Regions from separate parts of the Glutamicibacter sp. PAEs-4 genome, predicted to be linked through region 2. Evidence: riboswitches for the same ligand, from Rfam matches in the RefSeq annotation. Region 2 holds a riboswitch; each other region holds the start of a gene.
The links. A riboswitch is a leader RNA that binds a small molecule or an ion and turns the genes downstream of it on or off. The one in region 2 is predicted to bind S-adenosylmethionine.

Region 1: another riboswitch for S-adenosylmethionine. It lies ahead of ACR9WD_RS01325 (acyl-CoA dehydrogenase family protein); the one in region 2 lies ahead of ACR9WD_RS13730 (OsmC family protein).
Region 3: another riboswitch for S-adenosylmethionine. It lies ahead of ACR9WD_RS04425 (bifunctional o-acetylhomoserine/o-acetylserine sulfhydrylase); the one in region 2 lies ahead of ACR9WD_RS13730 (OsmC family protein).

Annotation. Positions count from the first base shown of each region.
Region 1 covers NZ_CP195017.1:264,629-268,038, reverse strand. The annotation lists gene ACR9WD_RS01325 (acyl-CoA dehydrogenase family protein) at 11-1,342, opposite strand; SAM riboswitch class I at 1,358-1,449, opposite strand; SAM riboswitch class I at 1,717-1,819, shown strand; gene ACR9WD_RS01320 (ABC transporter ATP-binding protein) at 1,825-2,640, shown strand; gene ACR9WD_RS01315 (aliphatic sulfonate ABC transporter substrate-binding protein) at 2,725-3,410, shown strand, end outside.
Region 2 covers NZ_CP195017.1:2,909,961-2,913,370, forward strand. The annotation lists gene ACR9WD_RS13725 (DEAD/DEAH box helicase) at 1-1,310, opposite strand, end outside; SAM riboswitch class IV at 1,451-1,572, shown strand; gene ACR9WD_RS13730 (OsmC family protein) at 1,604-2,149, shown strand; gene ACR9WD_RS13735 (FadR/GntR family transcriptional regulator) at 2,240-2,941, opposite strand; gene ACR9WD_RS13740 (L-lactate permease) at 2,972-3,410, opposite strand, start outside.
Region 3 covers NZ_CP195017.1:945,353-948,762, reverse strand. The annotation lists gene metX (homoserine O-acetyltransferase MetX) at 1-615, opposite strand, end outside; gene ACR9WD_RS04425 (bifunctional o-acetylhomoserine/o-acetylserine sulfhydrylase) at 618-1,961, opposite strand; SAM riboswitch class IV at 2,054-2,173, opposite strand; gene ACR9WD_RS04420 (VOC family protein) at 2,346-2,990, shown strand; gene ACR9WD_RS04415 (CPBP family intramembrane glutamic endopeptidase) at 3,088-3,410, opposite strand, start outside.

The sequences.
Region 1 (3,410 bases), 860 kb from region 2:
TCGCGGGCGCTCAGGCCCGCTGGGTCGAATCTTCGCCGGTGACGGACAGCCGCTGCGGCTGGACTCCGTTGATCTCGTAGTCCCCGACGATGCGCGCCTTGTAGATCGCCGGGTTGTGCGTGGCGATGGTGCGCGCATTGCGCCAGTGCCGGTCAAGGTTGCAGCCGCTTCTGGTGGACGAGGCCCCCAGCCCGTCGAAGAGCTTGCTCGTTACGCCGATGGCCAGCGGCTGCACCACGGTTTGCGCACGGTTGGCTGCCAGCTCGCAGACCGCGTAGCGTTCCTCGTCGTTCAGTCCCGGATCGCCCAGGGCCGCCTCGACTTCGAGCACCGCGCCGATCACCACCGAGTCAGCGGCGAAGGACTCCGCGGACACCTCGCCCACCAGCTGCAGGACCTGGGGTTCCTGGTATACCGGCACCCCGGTTCCGGTGGTGAAGATGCGGGTGCGTGCCTGCACCGCGCTGCGCAGGTCGTTCAGCGCGGCGCGGGCGATGCCTGCCTGCACGGACATGAGCACCAGCTGGAAGATCGCCGCTTCGGAGTCATTGCGCTGCTGCGGCATGAAGCAGTCCACCGGGACCTGATGGAATTCGGTGGTGCCGGTTCCGGTCAGGCCCTGGCCGAATCCGTCCCAGTCATCGAGGATCTTGACGCCGCTGCGCTGAGTGGACACCACCGCGATCTGGCGTCCGGCAAGCTCAGGGTGGGCCACCGCAACAGTGGTCCAGTCGGCAAAGATGGTGCCGGTGCAGTAGTACTTCTCGCCGTCGACTACCCAGCGCCCGTCCACGAAGCTGGCCTTCGTATTCAAGGTGCCCAGGGCGTTGCCGCCGCGCTCGGTGTAGGCGTTGCCGACAATCTGCCCGGCGGCGATGCGGGCCACCCACTTCTTGCGCAGCGCCTCGTCTTCCAGTGCCAGCACATTCTCGACAAAAGCGATATGCGCGCGCCACAGCTGGCCTACATGGGAGTCGGCCTCGGAGAGCTCGATGAGCAGGCGGAAGACATCCACCAGCCGCGCACCGTAGCCACCGTCGGCCACGGGAAGGCGCAGCGCGCCGAAGCGCTCGCGGTTCAGCAGGCCTACCTGCTCGAAGGGAAGCACGCGGTTCAGGTCGCGGTCCTTGGCGGTCGCGGCGATCTGGGCGAAGACCGGGCGGAAGATTTCGGCCAGCCGGTCGTACTGCTCATCCGCGCCGGGGCCGGGAGTGATCTTCAGCAGCTGCCGGGTGGGCAGCTGCTCCTCGAACTCGTCCAGTTCCAGAGCGCTGGCTTGCGAAGGATCGCTGAGCTGGTTGAAGTCCAGCCCTGGGGCATTCGGTGATTCGCCAATAGGCATAAGGGTTCTCAATTCTTTCCATCGGTCCTGGCAGTAGCACCGTCCCGCTCTTCGGGTGGTTGCTGCGGCGTCGTGGAGCCAGATCTCTCAGCCGCTCTGGATGGGTCGTGATTCATTCGTAACGGTAATAATCCGGCGCTTCCAAGCCGCGAAGTCATATTTCGCCTCAGATTTGGAAGGGCCTATGCTCAAATCCCACAGCCTAATCGCCGTCCCATCGAAGATGAGTTGCACGGATTGGCTTGCAGTCGATCGAACCGGACCTAGGTAAAATAAATAACGAAATTTCTGGGCAATGTGACGCAGTTGTCGAAGATTTTTTCATGTTACGCAAGATTTGCGTCCAAATCGTTCGACTCGCTGTAATAGAAGGGTAACCATCCCGAGCGGCCGAGAGATCTGGCTCTTTGACGCCGCAGCAACCACCTTCGGAGCTCCACCTCCGCAGGCCGGTGCTACCGCCAGGACCGATGGAGATTGATATGGCTCTTACCATTCCAGCGCCCGAGGCAACGTCAACCACCTCAACCGCACTGGACGTCCAATTCAGCAACGTGTCGCGGACCTTCTCCACAAAGAAGGAAAGCCGCACCGTGCTGGCCGACATCAACTTGCACATTCCAGCCGGCCAAGTCCTCGCGATCCTAGGAGCCAGCGGCTGCGGAAAATCCACGCTGCTGCGTTCGGTCTCCGGGTTGGACCACCCCTCCACCGGTGACATCCGCACAGGCACCCACGAGGTCAACGGCATCAACGAGCTATGCGCCGTTGCTTTCCAGGAACCACGGCTGCTGCCGTGGCGATCGGTGCGCGAGAACATTGCGCTGGGTCTGGCCCCAGGAACCGAGAAGGCCTCTGGCGACGCGCTGATTGATGAGCTGATCGAGCTGACCGGGCTGAGCCATGCAGCCAGCCTGCGCCCGCGGGAGATTTCCGGCGGCATGGCCCAGCGTGTTTCGCTGGCTCGCGCGCTGGCCCGCCGCCCGGGCGTATTGCTTCTCGATGAGCCCTTCGGCGCACTCGATGTCCTGACCCGCCTGAAGATGCAGGATTTGCTGCTCTCAATTCACGCATCATTCCCCACCACGGTACTCATGGTGACCCATGACGTGGACGAGGCTTTGACCTTGGCTGACCGCGTTATCGTCTTGGGACGCAGCACCGGGAACGGCGCGGCTGGTGTCATCGAAGACCTAGCGATCTCCGCCGGGAAACCACGCCGACACACGGACGAGAAGTTCGTTGCCGATCGCCTGCACCTGCTGCGCCTGCTCGGCGTCGACCCAACCAACCATTAATCCAGGGAACGCATTGGATCCTCGGCGATCCTTGCTCTTTGCCCTATCGTCCATCCGCTTGCACGCATAATTCTAGGATTCTCCATGCTCTTGAACCGCTTCTCCCGCCGCACCGCACTGTCCGCCGCCGCTTTGCTCATGGGCGCAGTTGCCCTGACCGGCTGCGCTGGCGAAAACGCTACGGCCGACTCCGGTGATCAGACCTTGTCCATCGACTTTGCCACGTACAACCCGCTGAGCCTGGTGCTCAAGGAAAAGGGATGGCTGGATGCGGCCGCCAAGGAACAGGGCGTTGACGTCGAGTGGATCCAGTCCGCAGGTTCCAACAAGGCCAATGAGGCGCTTCGCGCCGGTGCTATTGATGTCGGTTCCACCGCCGGTTCCGCAGCGCTGCTGAACCGTTCCAACGGTGCACCAATCAAGACCGTCGCCCTGTACTCCCAGCCGGAATGGGCAGCCCTGGTAGTGGACAAGGATTCAAAGATCGAGTCCGTTGAAGACCTGGCAGGCAAGACCGTGGCCGCCACCAAGGGCACCGATCCCTACTTCTTCCTGCTCCAGGCTCTGGACACCGCGGGACTGAGCGAAGATGACATCAAGCTGCAGAACCTGCAGCATGCCGATGGCCGCACCGCGCTGGTCAACGGTTCGGTCGATGCCTGGAGCGGCCTGGATCCAATCATGGCCGCCGCCGAAGAAGACGGCGCGCAGCTGGTTTACCGGAACCTGGACTTCAACACCTACGGTGCGCTGAACGCCCGCGAAGATTT
Region 2 (3,410 bases):
GGAGGGAAAATTCCTGATGAGGTCAGTTGCCCCAGCGAACCCAGCTCGCCGAGCTTGTCCTGCACCGAAGCGGCAATTTCCTTTTCCACGGCATGCTGGCGAGGTCCCTTGGTGGAGTACTCCCAGGAATAGCGCACGGTCAGCGGGGTTTGGATGCTTTCCAAGGACAGCTTGAGGCTGGGGCGCGCGGGAACCGGGATGCGGTAGCTGCCATCTTCGCTCTTCAGCGGCGCCATCACGCGCAATCGGTCCAGATGCTGGGTCTCGAAAAGCTCGATGGCTCCATCCGGAACGATGTGCGCACCGGAGTCGATGAATGCCGCCAGTTCCTTCGTGACCGGTTCAGCGAACTGCGCCAAGCCGAGTTCCTTGGCTTTCGGCAAAGGGCTGGAGGCGTAGGCCAGCAGGGTCGGCGGCGTGCCGATCGGCAGGAGGTGGTGGCGCTCTGCACCCGGCCCGCGCAGCTTGCCTTCCATGCGCAGGCCCTGCTCAGTGCGTCGCACATCCACGTGGGCCATGGCCGGTTGCTCGCTGAACTCCACCGGGAGTTTGGCAGCGGATCCCCCGTTGACGATCTGCACTCCGGCTTCGCGCAGGGCCTCGAAGGCGTCCATCAAGTCCTGGCCCGGCAGATCCATCAGCGAGATCCAGTCCTTGGGATCCCACGAATGCCGGTAGGTATTCTGTTCTACGTGTTCGCGCAGCCGGTCCAATTCAATGACCGCTCGGCGCTGCTTCTTGGAGAAGCGCGCATCGAAGGCGACATTGCGCCAGCTGACTCCGGTCTGGACCCAGGGGCTCTTGGTGCCCCGGCGGGCCGGCCGCGCCTGCAAGGTCAGCGCGTCCTCGCCGCCGTAGCGGGGTTCGCTGACCACTTTCAGGATCAACCCCAGCGGCTCCTCGGCGATCGGCGGCTCATCAGAAATTACCGGAAGCAGGCGGTCAAGGGTCCGCTCCCACTGCGGCTTGCTATTGCGTTTCCATGCGAAAGGGTCCACCCCGGAGTCGGAGACGAAGAAGCCCTGGTCCTCTTCGGTAGTGACTTCAATGAGCAAGGCGGCGACATCCTCGCAGGATTGAACGCCCGGATGCTTGCTGCAGAAGCTGGTGAAACTGATATTGCCGCGGTTGATTTGCAGCTCGGCCATCACCGATTCGCGCAGCACCATTGCGGAAATGCGGGAATATCCCGGCTTCATGTCCCGGTGGACGATCTCCACTTTTCCCGAATCGCACAGGAACTGGCCCAGATTGTATTCGGATTCGGTCACCAAGGTCTGGGCCGCAGAAAGTGTCAGCTGGAATTCCATACTCGCCGTTCATTGTTCGTGCAGTGGGCGCCCGAGAGCTCGATCCCATCTTAGCGAGCAGCCAGACAAGTTGCCCGATGACGAAAAGTTACCCCTGCCCTTTACGCGCTGGCACCGCAACCGATAGAAAAGAACCACAGAATCACGAGTTCCGCTCTTTGAGCCCTGGCTGAGTGGATGGCAACCCTCCTGCGTCATTGTGCGGGGTGCCCCAGGTGAAGATTCGACGCATCTTGAACGCCAAGGTGCGTAAGCGATGGCGCCCCTTGCGCCAGAAAGGGGATTAACTCCTCATGTCTAATGCAGCATCTACCCTGACCGTATCCGAAGACCGCGCACAGCGCCTGCAGGAAGCAGGCAAGGGCTGGGGCGAACGCATCTCGGCGGCCCCGCAAAGCGCCAAATTGACCTTTACCGTCGAGGGCGAGGGTTTCGATTCGGTAGCCAGCAACGTTGTCTCCGGGAAGCACACTTTCCAGGTCGACGAACCAGCTGCCCTGGGTGGCAATGATGTCGCGGCAAGCCCGGTGGAATATGCGCTCGGCGCGCTGATCTCCTGCCAGGTTGTGGTCTACCGCTTGTACGCGCAAAACCTCGGCATCCAGGTGGACGAGGTGAAGATCCAGGCCAACGGCCACCTCGATGTCCGTGGCCTCTTCGGCATTGACAAGTCCATCCGCCCGGGCTTCTCGTCGGTGGAACTGGACATCCAGATCACCGGCCCCGAATCGGCCGAACGCTATGAAGAACTGCGCCAGGCAGTGGATGCCCACTGCCCGGTACTGGATCTGTTCGCCAACCCGGTACCGGTGACCACTGCGGTGAGCATCGCCAGCTAGCAGATGCGGCAATGGCGCCCCGGGGCCGGATCGGAAAAATTCCGAACCGTTATCCGGGGCGCCATGCGCATGCTGAACTCTTGCTTATCCCTACCGCGTCTGCGAGTAGAACCAGTTAATGTGCTCTTCGAGCAGCTGGGCTGCCCGTTCGCGCTGATTCGTCGCAAAGGCGTGGTGGATGGCCTTGTGCTGGCGGCGCAGCACGCGCACCACCGGCTGCCAGGCCTCGTCGCTGGGCACTGAGTCGGAGACGTAGTCGCTGATCGAGTTGCGCAGCGATTCCATCATCGATTCCACCACGGCGTTGCCGGCCATGGAGGCCAGGAGCACATGGAACTCGGCATCGATGCGGTGGAAGGACTCGCGGGAAAGCTGCGGGTCGTCCATGCGCATGATCAGCACCGCGGTGCGGTCGATCACCTGCTGGGCGTAGACCGGGTCGCGGGGATTCATTTGCGCGGCCCAGGTTTCCAGCAGAATGCGCGACTCGACGATCTCGCGGACGTTGATGCCCTTGGCCGCCAAGTGCAGCCGCAAGGCCTGCGAAATGCCGGCCGAAGGGTTGGAGATGATCACCGCTCCGGAGTTGGGCCCGGAGCCGGTAGACGTCTTAATAATGCCCATCACATCAAGGATGCGGATGGCATCGCGGACCGAAGCCCGCGAAATCCCATGCCGCTCCGCGAGCGCACGCTCGCCGGGAAGCTGGTCGCCTACGGATAGCTTCTCTGTGCGCAGATCTTCTTCAATTGCCTGGAGAACGATCTGGTACGCACGCGGAGCTGGGTTCATTGACATCGGATCTATTTTAGCCGGTCAAGACTATGGCAGCATCCAGGACAGCACCGGGGTGGACTGCAGGTAAACCAAGCAGCACAGCACCAGCAGCATGCCTACGGACCAACCGGCGACCTTCTTCAGGATCACCGATTCCTGGCCTTCCATCTTCACCGAGGTGGCGGCGATGGCCAGGTTCTGCGGGGAGATCAGCTTGCCGACCACGCCGCCGGAGGTGTTGGCGGCAACCAGCAGGCTCGGATCGATGCCGGCATTGACGCCAGCGGTCTGCTGCAGCTTAGCGAACAGCGCGTTGGCCGAGGTGTCCGAGCCGGTCACTGCGGTGCCGATCCAGCCCAGGATTGGCGAGAGGAAGGCGAAGAACGCGCCGGTTCCCGCCAGCCAGGTGCCGATGGTGATGGTCTGGCCGGACAGGTTCATCACGTAGGCCAGGCCGAGGACCGACAGGATGGTCAGTGCCGCG
Region 3 (3,410 bases), 1.5 Mb from region 2:
GATGGATTGGGTTTGCACCTGCGCAAAGGCAATTTGCTCGGCAGTCGCCTGGGCGCTAGAGGCCATCACGACCAGGTTCTTGACCTGCCCGGGGAACTCGACAGCGTATTCCAGCGCGCGGGCACCGCCCATCGAACCGCCGATGACCGCATGCCAGGATTCGATTCCCAGCTGCTTGGCCAGCCGCGCCTCGAGGCGCACCGAGTCCTTGATGGTGACGAAAGGGAATCTGGAGCCGTAAGGCAGGCCCTGCTCGTCCAAGGACGAGGGGCCGGTGGATCCATTGCAACCACCCACCATGTTGATGGACACGACGAAGTACTCATTGGTGTCAACCGTGGCGCCTGGGCCAACGAAGCCTTCCCACCAGCCGGCGCTGTGCGAATCGCCTTGCGCGACGTGGGCGTCACCGGTGAGTGCATGCATCACTAGCACAGCGTTGGAGCCATCAGCTGCTAGCTTCCCCCACGTCTCGTAGGCCAGCACCACGTCGGGAAGGTATCCACCGAATTCAAAGTGGTACTCCCCCACGGAACTACGGCGCAAAATGCCGTCTTGTCCGCCAGCGAGCTCTTCGGCGCGCAGAGTATCTTCAGTAGTCACAATGGATGGCATGCCTAGAGGGTTTCCTGCAATTCCTTGTTTTCAAGGGCCGCAACAGCTTCGAAGCCCAGCTCAAGATCGGCCAGGATGTCCTTGATATTTTCCAGCCCGACGCTCAGCCGCACCAGTCCCGGGCTCACACCGGCGGCAATCTGCTCCGCTTCGGAGAGCTGGGCGTGGGTGGTGGAGGCCGGATGGATGACCAGCGAGCGCACGTCGCCGATGTTCGCGACGTTGGAGTGCAAGACCAGTGCGTCCACGAATGCCTGTCCGGCTTCCGCGCCGCCCTCCAGCTCGAAGGCGATGATCGAGCCAGCGCCGTGATCGCTGTACTTCTGCGCGCGCTCATGCCACGGAGAGGACTGCAGGCCGGCGTAGGCGACCTTCTGCACTTCCTCGCGGTCTTCGAGCCAGTTGGCAACTTCCACTGCGTTCTGGCCGTGGCGCTCAATGCGCAGCGACAGGGTTTCCAGGCCTTGGGCGATCAAGAACGCATTGAACGGCGCCACTGATGAACCCAGATCGCGCAGCAGCTGCACGCGTGCCTTGAGGATGTAGGCCAGATTCGCGCCGAGGATGCCGTTGATGCCCAGGTCGCGGGCGAAGACCAGGCCGTTGTAAGACTCGTCCGGGGTGTTGAATCCCGGGAAGCGTTCGGCGTCCTTGGCGAAGTCGAAGTTGCCCGAGTCCACGATGACCCCGGCGATGGCATTGCCGTGGCCGCCAAGGAACTTGGTGGCCGAATGGATCACGATATCGGCGCCCCACTCGATGGGGCGGATCAGGTATGGCGTGGCCAGGGTGTTGTCCACCAGCAGCGGCACGCCGGCTTCGTGGGCGATCTCCGAGATGCCCTCGATATCCAGCACGTCCTGCCGAGGATTGGAGATGCTTTCGCCGAAGAAGGCCTTGGTGTTCGGGCACACCGCGGCACGCCATTCGTCCAGGTTGTCCGGGTCGGAGACGAAGCTGACTTCGATGCCCAAGCGCTTGAGCGTGTGCTTGAGCAGGTTCTGGGTTCCGCCGTACAGGCTCGGGCTGGCTACCAGATGGTCGCCGGCTTCGGCCAGGTTCAGGATGGCGAAGGTGGTGGCGGCCTGTCCCGAGGACAGCAGCAGCGCGCCAACGCCGCCTTCCAGATCAGCGATGCGGGTTTCCACGGCGTCGGTGGTCGGGTTGCCGATACGGGTGTAGATCGGTTCCAGTTCCTGCAACGCGAAACGGGCAGCGGCACCCTCGGCGCTCGGGAAGACAAAGGAAGTGGTTTGGAAAATCGGGAGAGCTCGCGCTCCGGTCGTCGGATCCGGGGTCTGGCCGGAATGGATCTGACGGGTTTCAAATGACCAGTTGTTGCTCATGGTTTCCTCCAAATAGCGTTCCATGACTATGGGGGTACGCCGCTGAAAAGACACCGACAGGAAGCACCGTATCGAAACGACTTCCAGGGGGTAACCCGCGCTTGTCCTTGATGCCTTGTGCATTCAAGGGCCAGGTCTTCACCCGGGGCACCCCACCGCGGTTGGAGGGTTGCCGCCCAGTAAGCCGGGGCTTGTTACTGGAACTCATGACCTGCTATCAGTTTGCCCGAAAACCGAAGATCTTTGCAACGCAGTGGACCAGGATTGGACTCAATCGGTCATATTTCGCGAATTCCGCAGATTTTCCGCAGAGTATTCGATAACATCAGCGCACTTAGGGGAGCCTAAGTAGAGACTCGCATCACATGTTGCCATGATGGGCACATGATGAGGCTAGATCACGTAAGTTATGCATGCGGCCCGGACGGGCTGCTGCCAACCGCTGAAAGAATCTCCGAGTCCCTGGGACTGGAATTCGTCAAGGGCGGCGTGCATCCACGATTCGGAACACGCAATGTCATCTTCCCGCTCAAGCATGGCCAGTACCTGGAAGTGGTTGAAGTCCTGAACCACCCGGCCAGCGACAAGGCTCCCTTCGGTCAGGCCGTGCGCGCCCGCTCGGAGCTCGGCGGCGGATGGATGGGATGGTGCGTCTCCGTGGAGGATCTATCCAGTGCCGAAGACCGCTTGGGCCGCAAGTCCGTGCCGGGGAACCGCAAGTTCCCGGATGGCCGCGAACTTACCTGGCAGCAAATCGGCATCAAGGGCCTGATCGCTGATCCGCAGGTCCCGTACCTGATTTCCTGGGATGAAGGCTCCGAGCCGTTGCATCCGTCCAAGGCGCTGGAGCCTGTCGGCGAGATCAGCCAGATCTCCATCGCCGGCTCACGCGATCGGGTGCTGGATTGGCTGGGCCAGCCGCAGAACGTCAATTTGGGCGCCGTCACCATGCAATATGAAGCGCCGAATGGCACTCCGGGCATCATGTCGGTAACCTTTGAAACCGAGTCCGGCACCGTGGTGCTGTAGGAAACTCGGAAACGAACGCAGGTAGGCGGGGACAATGGCGTCCCCACCTACCTTTTTCGTTAATGGCGTTTCAGTCGCTGGCGCAGGCCTTCGGGCACTACTGGCCGATTCCGATGGCAGGCCCAATCAGCGCGTAGCCGACGAAGCCGATAGCATCGAGCAGGAAGTGGGCGATGACCAGCGGCATCACCCGGCCGTACTTCTGGTACACCCAGCCGAAGACGATGCCCATGAGCATATTGCCGATCATCGGCCCCACGCCCTGGTAGAGGTGGTAGCTGCCGCGGAGCACTGCAGAACCGATAATGGTGCTCCACAGTCCCAGCTTCAGCTTCTTGGCATAGGTGAACAGGAAGCCGAGCATCAGCACTTCTTCGAGCACTGCATGGCGTACAGCCGACAGCAGCAGCACGGGGACGC